3 regions of the Enterobacter cloacae complex sp. IR5418 genome follow, and region 3 is predicted to be linked to each of the others. Evidence: predicted binding sites of a transcription regulator. Region 3 holds the regulator's gene; each other region holds the start of a gene.
What was found. The regulator PhoB, encoded in region 3, activates phosphate uptake and scavenging genes when phosphate is short. The targets are predictions, from matches to a motif close to CTGTCATAAAACTGNCNNAT.
Positions count from the first base shown of each region.

Region 1 (4,274 bases), on a different contig from region 3:
CACTGCCCGCGAGGGCGTTTGCCAGCCCCCCACCCGCCGTGTTCGGCGGCGGCGTCATTTCGGTGAACAGCGCCAGGGACATTCCATCAATACCACGGGTGATGGTGGACATCAGGATCCAGATCAGCCAGAACAGGCCGAATGCCATCGTCGCCATGGATAGCGTCAGCGCAATGCGGTTTTTAATCCGGCGCTTTGACTGCATTTTGCGACGGGATTCCGCAAGCTGAGCGGTGTTTTGCATGTCGAGAGTCGCCATTAGCGTGCCCCCTCGTTTTTAGCCAGACGCATAATCATCAGCTTGGAGATAGCCAGCACAATAAAGGTGATAACAAACAGGATCAGACCCAGTTCCATCAGCGCGGCGACGTGCAGCCCGGATTCCGCTTCGGCAAATTCGTTCGCCAGCGCAGAGGTAATACTGTTCCCCGGCATATAGAGCGAGGCACTGTCGAGCTGGTAGGTGTTGCCGATGATAAAGGTCACGGCCATGGTTTCACCCAGCGCGCGGCCTAAGCCCAGCATAATGCCGCCAATCACCCCATTTTTGGTGAACGGAAGGACGATACGCCAGATAACTTCCCAGGTGGTGCAGCCGATGCCATAGGCCGACTCTTTCATCATCACCGGGGTTTGTTCGAAGACATCACGCATGACCGCCGCAATGTACGGAATAATCATGATGGCGAGGATCACACCTGCCGCCAGAATGCCGATACCGAATGCCGGGCCGGAGAACAGCGCCCCCACAAACGGAATGGCAGAAAGCACGTTACCGACCGGCTCCTGGAAGTACGTCGCAAACAGCGGCGCAAAGATAAACAGGCCCCACATGCCGTAAACGATACTTGGGATGGCGGCCAGCAGTTCAATGGCGATACCCAGCGGGCGTCGCAGCCAGCCGGGTGCCAGTTCCGTCAGAAACAGGGCAATACCGAAGCTCACCGGAACCGCAATCAGCAGGGCGATAAACGAGGTCACCAGCGTGCCGTAAATCGGCACCAGCGCACCGTAAATATCGTTCGGCGCATCCCACTCTTTGGTCCACAGGAAGGCGAAACCAAATTTTTGAATGCTCGGCCAGGAGGAGAAAATCAGGGACACGATAATGCCGCCCAGCAGCAATAGCACAATCAGCGCAGCCAGTTTCACCAGCACGCTGAAAATCATGTCACCTTTTTTACCCGGAGGGTTAAATGCAGGCTTGGTTGCAGCCATAAATTACTCTTCTGTTTGAGACGTTTTTACGAATATGCCCGGTGGCGCTGACGCTTACCGGGCCTACAGAGTAAACCGTAGGGCGGGATCGCTGCGCGACACCCGCCATCTTCGTTAAATATATCCTGTTAGTACAGCGCTTTACCGCTGCTGTCTTTCACGTTGGTTTTCCATGCAGCACGGATCTGCTCAACCACGCTGTCTGGCAGGCTGGCGTAATCCAGGTCGTTAGCCTGTTTGCCGCCGTTTTTGTATGCCCAGTCGAAGAACTTCAGCACTTCAGCACCCTGCTCAGGCTTCTTCTGCTCTTTGTGGACCAGAATGAAGGTGGTAGACGTGATCGGCCATGCATCGTCGCCTTTCTGGTTGGTCAGGTCCTGCGCGAAAGATTTGCTCCAGTCAGCGCCTTTCGCGGCGTTGGCGAAGTTCTCTTCGGTCGGGCTAACCGGTTTGCCGTCGGCAGAAACCAGTTTGGTGTAAGCCAGGTTGTTCTGCTTAGCGTAGGCGTACTCTACGTAGCCGATAGAGCCAGGCAGACGCTGTACGAAGGCAGCGATACCGTCGTTGCCTTTACCGCCCAGACCGGTTGGCCAGTTAACGGTAGAGCCGGAACCGACTTTCGATTTCCACTCTTCGTTCACTTTCGCCAGGTAGCTGGTGAAGACGAAGGAGGTACCAGAGCCGTCAGCGCGACGAACCACAGCGATGTTCTGCGAAGGCAGCTTAACGCCCGGGTTCAGTTTGGTGATGGCTTCGTCATCCCATTTTTTAATTTTACCCAGGTAGATGTCACCCAGGGTTTTGCCGTCCAGCACCAGCTCGCCTGATTTCAGGCCAGGGATGTTAACAGCCAGCACAACGCCGCCGATTACGGTCGGGAACTGGAACAGGCCTTCCTGATTCAGTTTCTCATCAGACAGCGGAGCGTCGGATGCGCCGAAATCAACGGTATTTGCGGTAATTTGTTTTACGCCACCGGAGGAGCCGATACCCTGATAGTTAACCTTGTTGCCGGTTTCTTTCTGGTAGGTATCCGCCCATTTGGCATACACCGGCGCAGGGAAGGTTGCACCAGCGCCAGTCAGGCTTGCTGCTGCAAAGGCAGAGAAAGCGCTCAGAGATAAGGTCGCGGCGACAACAGTTGCGACAGTGGTACGCATAACTTTCATAATGTCTCCTGCAAGGATTTCGTAAATCATTGTTTAAGTGGCTACGATGAGCAAAATAGGACAAACAGGTGACAGATAAATGTACGAAATATGACAGTTTTATGACAATGAAAATTTCACTTAAAGAAAAACAAAAATAACTATATTTATCATATTGTTAGATGGAAACATGACGGCAGGATTTCAGTAATATTTTCTTTATGTGACACTAAAAAAATAGCTGAAAATGACAGGTTGTCATAAAAAAACTCCACCCGAAGGTGGAGTCTGAAGGGATTATTCTACGGTAACGGACTTCGCCAGATTTCGCGGCTGGTCAACGTCGGTGCCTTTGATCAGCGCGACGTGATAAGCCAGTAGTTGCAGCGGAACGGTGTAGAAGATCGGTGCAATTACCTCTTCCACATGCGGCATCTCGATGATGTGCATGTTGTCGCTGCTGGCGAAACCGGCATCTTTATCCGCAAAGACGTACAGTACACCGCCACGGGCGCGCACTTCTTCGATGTTAGATTTCAGCTTTTCCAGCAGTTCGTTGTTCGGTGCCACCACGATAACCGGCATATCCGCGTCGATCAGCGCCAGCGGGCCATGTTTCAGCTCGCCCGCCGCGTAGGCTTCCGCGTGAATGTAAGAGATCTCTTTCAGCTTCAGCGCGCCTTCCAGCGCTATCGGATACTGATCGCCACGCCCCAGGAACAGGGAGTGATGTTTGTCAGAGAAATCTTCCGCCAGTGCCTCAATGCGTTTGTCCTGAGACAGCATCTGCTCAATACGGCTCGGCAGTGCCTGAAGGCCATGCACGATGTCATGTTCAACGGAAGCATCCAGACCTTTCAGACGCGCCAGTTTCGCCACCAGCATCAGCAGAACGGTCAGCTGTGTGGTGAACGCCTTGGTGGAGGCCACGCCGATTTCGGTGCCCGCTTTGGTCATCAGCGCCAGATCGGATTCACGTACCAGTGAAGAGCCAGGCACGTTACAGATCGCCAGCGAGCCCAGGTAACCCAGTTCTTTAGACAGACGCAGCGCTGCCAGGGTATCTGCCGTTTCACCAGACTGGGAAAGGGTGATCATCAGGCTGTTACGACGGACCGCAGATTTGCGATAGCGGAACTCAGAGGCGATTTCCACATCACACGGCACGCCTGCCAGGGATTCAAACCAGTAGCGCGAGACCATGCCGGAGTTGTACGAGGTACCGCAGGCCACGATCTGAATATGCTCGACTTTGCCCAGCAGCTCGTTGGCGTTGGCACCCAGCTCGCTCAGATCCACTTCGCCGTGGCTGATGCGCCCGGTCAGCGTGTTTTTAATGGCGTTTGGCTGCTCGTAGATCTCTTTCTGCATGTAGTGACGGTAAGCGCCTTTGTCGCCCGCGTCGTATTGCAGGTTTGATTCGATCTCCTGACGCTTAACCTGCTCGCCTTTGGTATCGAAGACGGTCACGCTGCGACGTGTCACCTCGGCAATGTCTCCCTCTTCCAGGAAGATAAAGCGACGGGTTACTGGCAGCAGCGCCAGCTGGTCGGAAGCGATAAAGTTTTCACCCATGCCCAGACCAATCACCATCGGGCTACCGGAACGCGCGGCCAGCAAGGTGGACGGATCGCGGGAATCCATGATCACCGTACCGTAAGCACCGCGCAGCTGAGGGATCGCACGCAGCACCGCATCACGCAGTGTACCGCCCTGTGCCAGCTCCCAGTGCACCAGGTGAGCAATTACTTCGGTGTCGGTTTCAGAGACGAAGGTATAGCCGCGCGCTTTCAGTTCTTCGCGCAACGGTTCGTGGTTTTCGATAATGCCGTTATGTACCACCACGATGTGTTCAGACACATGCGGGTGCGCGTTACCTTCAGACGGTTCGCCGTGGGTCGCCCAGCG
Region 1 is NZ_JBMKHS010000019.1:28,432-32,705, reverse strand. It holds gene pstA (phosphate ABC transporter permease PstA) at 1-259, opposite strand, end outside; gene pstC (phosphate ABC transporter permease PstC) at 259-1,218, opposite strand; gene pstS (phosphate ABC transporter substrate-binding protein PstS) at 1,347-2,387, opposite strand; gene glmS (glutamine--fructose-6-phosphate transaminase (isomerizing)) at 2,664-4,274, opposite strand, start outside.
Region 1: pstS (phosphate ABC transporter substrate-binding protein PstS) is a predicted target of PhoB. The motif match lies at 2,476-2,495, and genes of this name have one in related genera.

Region 2 (4,274 bases), on a different contig from region 3:
TCGATACCATAAACAACTGCTGAATATTGAACTTCAGCGTCGAAATTAAAATTCGTTACTTGCACGCTCAATATATTTTCGTTTAAATTAAAAATGGTTGGGTTCATCATTATTTATCGAGCTCAAAAATACTTATAATACATAAGATAACAAATAATAGCTGCCTTCCCCAGTACTTTCTCTAATTTGTTTAGCAACCATACAAAACATGATAATCTTGGAAAAAATGACAGGTTAACCTTTTGAATAACATATAAAAAAAGCACTAGTCCCATAGACGCATGGGTATAGTGCTGCATTTCTTTAGAAGTGGTCGATTAACCAACCGCTCTCATTTCAACGCCTCCGGAAGCGTTACAATCCACAGCTCGCTGTCGGACTCCGGCTTCTTCAGCGGCTTCACGCTGAGCGTGGTTTCCACCGGCTTATCATCCAGCGTCAGCGTGCCTTCCGCGTTCACCCGATAGTCCTTGAGCTTCTTGCCCTCGACCGGGTTTTGCATCGCCCCCTTCACGCCAAAGTCATTATCGTTCGCCACCGCAAGCCGTTTGCCGTCGAACAGCGCCAGCCCTTCGGCCTTCTCCTGCTGCCAGCCCAGCGCACGCAGATCGACCACCTGCGTTTTAGCCGCAAGCGTGATGCCGCGCTGCGCCAGCGTTTTCTCATCATCAAACTCCGGGTACTCGCCCGGCTTGTCGAATGCCGCCAGATCGCTCGCCTTACTCAGATCCACCCTGTAGATAAGGTTACGCATCGCGTCGTTTTTATCCTCGCCCTGTTCAATCAGCAGGATAGTGTGGTTATCCAGCGCAACGATGTCGCCGATTTTAGCGTCGCTGTTTTTGCTGTAAGCCGCGCTGTCGATGGGGTAGCCGTACATCGCGGTTTTCCCGGTCGCCGGGTCGTAGCTCACCAGACGCGTAAACAGCGCCTGTTTTTTGCTCTTCCCGTCGATATCCAGCGTGCTTTGCACGGCGGCGATAATGCGTCCGTCCGGCATACGGGTCAGCCCTTCGAAGCCCCGGTTTGCCTGACGCCATTTGATAACGTTTGGCAGACCGCCCGCGATAGATTTCTCCCCTTCCGCCGCCTGCGGGCCGTGGATCGCGAGGATTTTCCCTTTACTGTCGATGTTAATCAGGAACGGGCCATACTCATCGCACAGCCAGTAACCACCCTTCCCGTCCGGGGTAATGCCTTCCGTATCCAGTCCGCGGTTATCGCCTTTCAGCACTTTTAAGGTGTCGCTTAGCGCGATTTCATTGGTGGAACCAATCACCCCGCTTTGCAGCGGCAGACCGTTGATCTCGCCTTTATCGTCATGCAGAGGACGCGCATCAACGGCCTCCGCTTTACCGTTTTGCACACGAATCGTCATCAGCAGCGGGGCGAAATCCGGGGTAACAAAGATTTTGGCGTCGTTTTTCCCCATTTTTGGTGAGTCCGCGTTAGGACCGCGATCGGTCACGGTCGCAAACGTCAGCGCATCGCCCTGCTTGCCCGTGAACAACAAACCCGAACCGATTCCCACAGGCAGCCCATTCGGGAATGCGCTGGCAAATGCACCGCTGTATTTGATATGTGAGCCTTCGGGAAAGCTGACGACGTAGCGCTCCGCGGTTGGCTGTGCCGCCAGGCCAGAGAAAGAGAGCGCACAACCGATAAGCACAGGAATGATTTTTCTTTTCATATTGTTAGCATCCAGTTAGTGAAGCCAACAACGTAATGAAGAAACGTGTCAGAAAAATGACATGTTTATGCACTGAACCGCCTCTTATAGACGTATATCAATCACCAGAAATGTAAACCTCTGTCTTTATCTGTGTCAGCTGAAATACTTTTGGAAATTATTAGAAACCCAATTAATTCATCGCGAATGACTCTTTGCGCCTCGTTCATTTTACGTTTAGCCAGGAATGTAAACTGTCCCTAAACGCGAATGTATTGGGCATTGACGATTTGCCCTATAAACATCTTCACAACATTTAAGATTCAAAAATCCAATAAAACCAGTATAAAAACGCGACAGCAGTCACATTTGCAGTCATAAACATCACTTGTTAAGGTGCCCTCAGATTAATTTAATGACGAGGAAGCACTCATGAAAAAACTTAACATCCTGATCCTTTCTGCTCTGACCGCCGTATCGGGTTCCGCACTGGCCATGGGTGGCAGCATTGAGCAAGGTAAAAACTTTACTAACCTCAATCTGGAAATGGGGAAATCCTCATCAGGCCTGTATGCGGAGAGCAACTGGCTGAAAAACACCGATGACGGCACCCAGACCGGCGGCGTTGGGGCTGGCTACAACCTGGAAGTAGGCCCGGTAATGCTGAACGCGGGTGCGAAAGCCATCTACATCGGCCCGAAAAAAGGCGATAACGGCGTGGCGTTCCCGATTGGCGGCGGTGTCAACGTTGCGCTGACGGACAGCATTCACGTGTTTGGTGAGGGTTATGTGGCACCAGACGGGCTGAACAACAGCGTGAAGAACTATGTTGAAGCTAACGGCGGCGTAAGCTGGACACCAGTCAAACCTGTGACGCTGAAAGTGGGTTATCGCCACGTGAGCGTAGACGGTAAAGACGGTCGTCCAAACCACACGCTGATCGACGGTGCCTACGTAGGCGGTGGCGTGTCCTTCTAAGCCTGTTTGCGCGTTTCGCCCGGCGGCGCTACGCTTGCGCGGGCCTACAATGAAAGGTGCAATTTATTAAAATCATTGCACATTGTAGGCCGGGTAAGCGCAGCGCCACCCGGCAAAAAAGGCGATGCGACCGTTAATGACAAACCTGCCGAATGGCAGGTTTTTTATTACCATGTTACTTGCGAACGACCACCAGCTTCTGGTTCACAAACTCTTTGATCCCCAGGTCCGACAGCTCGCGTCCGTAACCCGAACGCTTCACGCCGCCGAACGGCAGCTCTGCCGCAGTGTCGGTGAGCCAGTTGATGTACACCATCCCGGTCTCAATGCGCGACGCCATTTTCTTCGCGCGCTCGATGTCCTGGCTGAACACCGCGCCGCCCAGACCGTAGTGGGAATCGTTCGCCAGGGCGACCGCCTCGTCGTCGTTTTTCACCACATAGATCTGCGCTACCGGGCCAAAGAACTCTTCGAAGTACGCCGGGTTATCGCGTGAGATATTGGTCAGGATGGTCGGCTCAAAGAAGCTCCCGTCACGCTGCACCGGCTTGCCGCCATAGTGCAGCGTTGCACCGTTTTTCACCGCCTCGTCGACCTGTCTGGTCAGCGTTTCCAGCGCATCTTTAGACGACAGCGGCCCCAGCGTGGTGCTTTCGTCCAGCGGATCGCCAATCTTCACCTGCTTAAACGCCTCGGTGAACTTGCTCAGGAACGCGTCTGCAATGCCCTCATGCAGGATAAAACGCTTCGCCGCGGTACAGACCTGCCCGGCGTTGTTGAGTCGGGCGTTTACGCCGATCTTCACCGCTTTCTCCAGGTCCGCATCGTCCAGCACCACGAACACGTCGTTACCGCCCAGCTCAAGGGTCGATTTTTTGATGTGCTTCGCCGCCTGTGCCGCAACCACGCTGCCCGCCTTTTCTGAACCGGTCAGCGCTGCCCCCTGCACCCGATCGTCGGCGATGATGTTTGCCACCTGATCGGACGAGATAAACAGGTTGGTCCACGCCCCTTCCGGCGCGCCCGCTTCACGTACCAGCTGTGCAAACGTCTCGGCACAGTGCGGCACGATGCTGGCGTGCTTGGCGATCACCGGGTTGCCCGCTGCCAGGTTTGGCGCCAGAACGCGCATCAGCTGATAGTACGGGAAGTTCCACGGCTCGACGGCCATCAGCACGCCGATGGGGTGATGTTCAACCCATGCTTCCCCGAGTTCAGAGTCATACTTCACCGGGGCCAGGAACTGCTTCGCGTTGTCCGCATAGTAGCGGGCAATTTGCGCGCACAGCTTCACCTCGCCGCGGCTTTGCTCGATGAGCTTACCCATCTCCTGGCTGGCGATTTTTGCCAGCTCCTCCACGCGTTCGTCGATCAGGTCCGCCAGCTTATGCAGCACCGGCAGGCGCTGGCTGATGTCGCCTTTGGCCCAGTCGGAGTGATAGAGCGCATCGGCTGCCTTCAGCGCCGCTTCAACGTCTGCGTCAGTGTGGGAGGGATATTCTTTGATGAGCTGGTTCGTGGCAGGATTTACTGTCTGGTAAGCCATATCGAATCTCCTTGTTTTACCGCTTAGGGTATTAAGGGTAGTCAATCTGACTGGCTATGAAGGTAAAGTTGGGTATATACG
Region 2 is NZ_JBMKHS010000040.1:2,172-6,445, forward strand. It holds gene ACOTX7_RS20825 (glycosyltransferase family 8 protein) at 1-110, opposite strand, end outside; gene ACOTX7_RS20830 (esterase-like activity of phytase family protein) at 332-1,690, opposite strand; gene ACOTX7_RS20835 (YfaZ family outer membrane protein) at 2,102-2,647, shown strand; gene ACOTX7_RS20840 (NAD-dependent succinate-semialdehyde dehydrogenase) at 2,823-4,193, opposite strand.
Region 2: ACOTX7_RS20830 (esterase-like activity of phytase family protein) is a predicted target of PhoB. The motif match lies at 1,736-1,755, and genes of this name have one in related genera.

Region 3 (4,274 bases):
AAATGTCATAAAGCCCAGCGCGATAATGTCACGCGATTTCAAGTGATGGGTCATAAAACCTTACTGCCTGTGGATGTGGTGTTGAAAACGTTGAGATTTTCGCCATCCCTGACGGGACGATACAGCGGAAAATTTGCTCAATTTCAGCGGGATATGCTCCCGTCCTGGCGTGGCGAAGAATAGTTTTTCGATTTACCACGCAAATACAGTCGGTCTGACAGTATATGGGGGGCAATTTAAACGCTTATAACGTTTAAAGGCAAGAAGGGATCGTAAAACCAGAACAATATGCCAGCATGAAAATGCAGACCAACATTATATGCCATATATAAGAAAAACTCATGGCTAATCATGCGAACAAAAAAGCACCAGCCGTATAATATTCATTCGCGTTTCGCTTGACTGCAAAGCAAACGGGCCAGCAATCGCTGGCCCGTGGAAAGGTAGCCTGACACACTCGCCGTCAGGCGCGCTTTTTGGCAATTAATCGTTCCGGGATAACGAAACTAAAGCGCGTGCCCTTACCCAGGGTACTTTCGATATTGAGCCGGCTTTCGTGGTGGCTGACGGCATGCTTCACGATAGCCAGCCCCAGTCCGCTCCCGCCGGTCTGCCGCGAGCGCGCCTTATCCACCCGGTAGAACCGTTCGGTGAGACGCGGAAGGTGTTCAGGCCCAATCCCCGGCCCGTTGTCCTCGACGCTAAACTCAGCCCCCGCCAGGGTATGCTGCCAGCGCACCGTAATATGCGTCCCTTTCGGGGTATGATTCACGGCGTTATAGACCAGGTTTGAGATAGCGCTCCGCAACTCATCTTCACTGCCCAGCACTTTCAGCGTGTTATCAACGTCAAAAGCCAGCGTGTGCTGATTATGACTCAGCGTTTGGGCTTCGCGCTCCACCACCCGCAACATCATCGGCACATCAATGATGTCATTTAGCGCCAGCGACGGGGCGGCCTCAATTTTTGAAAGCGTCAGCAGTTGTTTAACCAGCCCTTCCATGCGGAACGTCTGCTCACGCATGGTATGCAGCGCTTTCTCACGCGGCGCCCCCTCAAGCGTTTGCTCCTGCATCATCTCCAGGTAGCCCTGAAGCACCGTCAATGGCGTACGCAGCTCGTGGCTGACGTTAGCAAAGAAGTTGCGGCGAGCGCCCTCAAGCTGGTGCATCTGGGTAACGTCACGTGCCACCATCAGCCACTGGCGATCGCTGTAGGGCATCACGCGGATTTCCAGATGGCGACCGTTATTGAGCTTAAGGTTGTGCGGGCGGGAAAAATCCCGCTTTTTCAGATACAGCGTGAACTCGGGATAACGCAGAAGGTTCAGGATGTTCTGGCCATTATCATCCGGCCAGCGCAGGCCCAGCAGCTGTTGTGCGAGGCCATTACACCAGAAGATCGTCCCTTCTTCTGTTGTCAGGATCACCGCATCCGGCAGCGACTCCGCACCGCTGCGAAAGCGTTTGATCAGGCTTCCCAGCTCGCGACGGCGCTTTTTATTACGCATCTGCATCTGGTGCAGGCCGTAGAGTAGCGGTTCCCAGCTTCCGCTTCCCGGCGGGGGGGTCATACTTCTGTCGACCCATAGCCACCAGGAGAGACGCAGTAAATTCCAGAAATGCCAGACGAGCAATCCCGTCACGGCCACCAGTAAAAACCACGGCAGATAGCCAAAAATAGCCCCCAGAATGAGGGCCGGAATACAACATAAGATCAGTTCAAAGACGAGCCTTTTCCATGACAGACGTTCCAGCACGCGTCACACTCCTGTCATTGTTCAGAAACGGGTCGAGAAACGATAACCCGTGCCGCGGACCGTCTGTACCATGCGATCGTGGCCGCTCAGTTCCAGTGCTTTACGCAGGCGGCGAATATGGACGTCAACCGTTCGGTCTTCGACATAGACGTTAGTTCCCCAGACGTTATTCAGCAACTGTTCGCGGCTGTAAACGCGCTCCGGGTGTGTCATAAAGAAGTGCAGGAGTTTAAATTCGGTTGGCCCCATATCGAGGGGGTTTTCACCGGTCATGACCCGGTGTGAAGTGGGATCCAGACTCAGACCCTGCATCTCAATCACCTCTTCCACCGCCATCGGTGAAATTCGGCGCATCACGGCTTTAATACGCGCCACCAGCTCTTTCGGGGAGAACGGTTTGGTGATGTAATCGTCCGCGCCGGTTTCCAGACCGCGCACGCGATCCTCTTCCTCGCCGCGCGCCGTGAGCATCACCACCGGGATATCGCGGGTCATCGCCTCGCGTTTGATATGCTTGATAAACTGCAATCCGGAACCGCCAGGCAGCATCCAGTCCAGCAGGATCAGATCGGGCCAGGGTTCATTCAGCTGATTCACCGCGCTGTCATAATCTTCCGCTTCAACCGGCTGGAAGCCATTTTGTTCAAGCACGAAGCACACCATTTCACGGATCGGAGCTTCATCTTCTACGACCAGAATACGTCTCGCCATACTTTGCCCTGTCTTATCGTATTTAAGTTACAAGTCTGTGATGCGGCGTCATTATGCGTCAGATTTATGACAGATTTATGAAAAACATTACCACTATAAATGGCAAACTGTTGTTTTATTACAGCGGTTATTTTCCGTTCCCCGAAAGTTTATAATCCTGCTTTCTTATTATTGCCACGGATCTCTTATGCGCATACTTCACACCTCAGACTGGCACCTGGGTCAAAATTTTTACAGCAAAAGCCGCGCCGCGGAACATGACGCGTTCCTGAACTGGCTGCTGGAGACGGCTCAGGCTCATGAGGTGGACGCAATTATTGTGGCGGGCGACATTTTCGATACCGGATCGCCGCCGAGCTATGCGCGTGAGCTGTACAACCGTTTTGTGGTCAACCTCCAGCAAACCGGTTGTCACCTGGTGATTGTCGCCGGAAACCATGACTCCGTGGCGACGCTGAATGAATCCCGCGACATTCTGGCGTTCCTCAATACCACCGTGGTGGCCAGCGCCGGACACGCGCCGCAGATCCTGAAAAAACGCGACGGCACGCCGGGCGCGGTGCTGTGCCCAATCCCGTTTTTACGCCCGCGCGATATCGTGCAAAGCCAGGCCGGTCTGTCCGGCAGCGAAAAACAGCAGCATCTGTTGCAGGCCATCACCCACTATTATCACCAGCAGCATACGCAAGCCTGTGCCCTGCGCGGCGAACAGGCCATTCCGATCATTGCCACCGGACACCTCACCACCGTCGGGGCCAGTAAGAGTGACGCGGTGCGCGAGATCTATATCGGTACGCTGGACGCGTTTCCGGCGCAGAACTTCCCGCCCGCCGACTACATTGCTCTCGGGCATATCCACCGGGCGCAGGTCATCGGCGGCTGCGAGCATATCCGCTACTGTGGCTCCCCTGTTCCGCTCAGTTTCGATGAAACCGGTAAGGCCAAGTCCGTGCATCTGGTGAGCTTCACCGACGGCAAACTCAGCGCCGTCGAGACGCTGGAGGTGCCGGTCACCCAGCCGCTGGCGGTGCTGAAAGGCGATCTTGCCGCGATTACGGAACAGCTTGAGCAATGGCGCGGCGCAGAGCTTGATCCGCCAGTCTGGCTGGATATTGAAATCACCACTGATGAGTACCTGCATGATATGCAGCGAAAAATTCAGGCGCTGACCGAAGATTTGCCGGTAGAGGTGCTGCTGGTGCGCCGCAGCCGCGAACAGCGCGAGAAAATTCTGCTGAGCGCCCAACGTGAAACGCTAAGTGAACTTCGGGCAGAAGAGGTATTCGAGCGGCGGCTGGCGCATGAAGAGATGGACGACGCCAGACGCGTCAGGCTGAACGAGCTGTTTATTCAGACGCTGCACGCCCTCAATGACGAGGAAGAAAACGCATGAAAATTCTGAGCCTGCGTCTGAAAAACCTGAACTCGCTCAAAGGCGAGTGGAAAATTGATTTCACCGCGGAGCCGTTCGCCAGCAACGGGCTGTTTGCCATCACTGGCGCCACCGGCGCGGGGAAAACCACGCTGCTCGACGCCATCTGCCTGGCGCTGTACCACGAAACGCCGCGTCTGAATAAGGTCTCCCAGGCGCAAAACGACCTGATGACGCGCGATACCGCAGAGTGTCTGGCAGAGGTGGAGTTTGAGGTGAAAGGCGTGGCATATCGCGCTTTCTGGAGCCAGAACCGCGCCCGCAACCAGCCGGACGGGAACTTACAGGCACCGCGCGTGGAGCTGGCCCGCTGTGAGGATGGAAAAATCCTGGCGGATAAGGTCACGGATAAGCTGGAACAAACCGCCGCGC
Region 3 is NZ_JBMKHS010000002.1:32,941-37,214, reverse strand. It holds gene brnQ (branched-chain amino acid transporter carrier protein BrnQ) at 1-54, opposite strand, end outside; gene phoR (phosphate regulon sensor histidine kinase PhoR) at 464-1,759, opposite strand; gene phoB (phosphate response regulator transcription factor PhoB) at 1,781-2,470, opposite strand; gene sbcD (exonuclease subunit SbcD) at 2,658-3,863, shown strand; gene sbcC (exonuclease subunit SbcC) at 3,860-4,274, shown strand, end outside.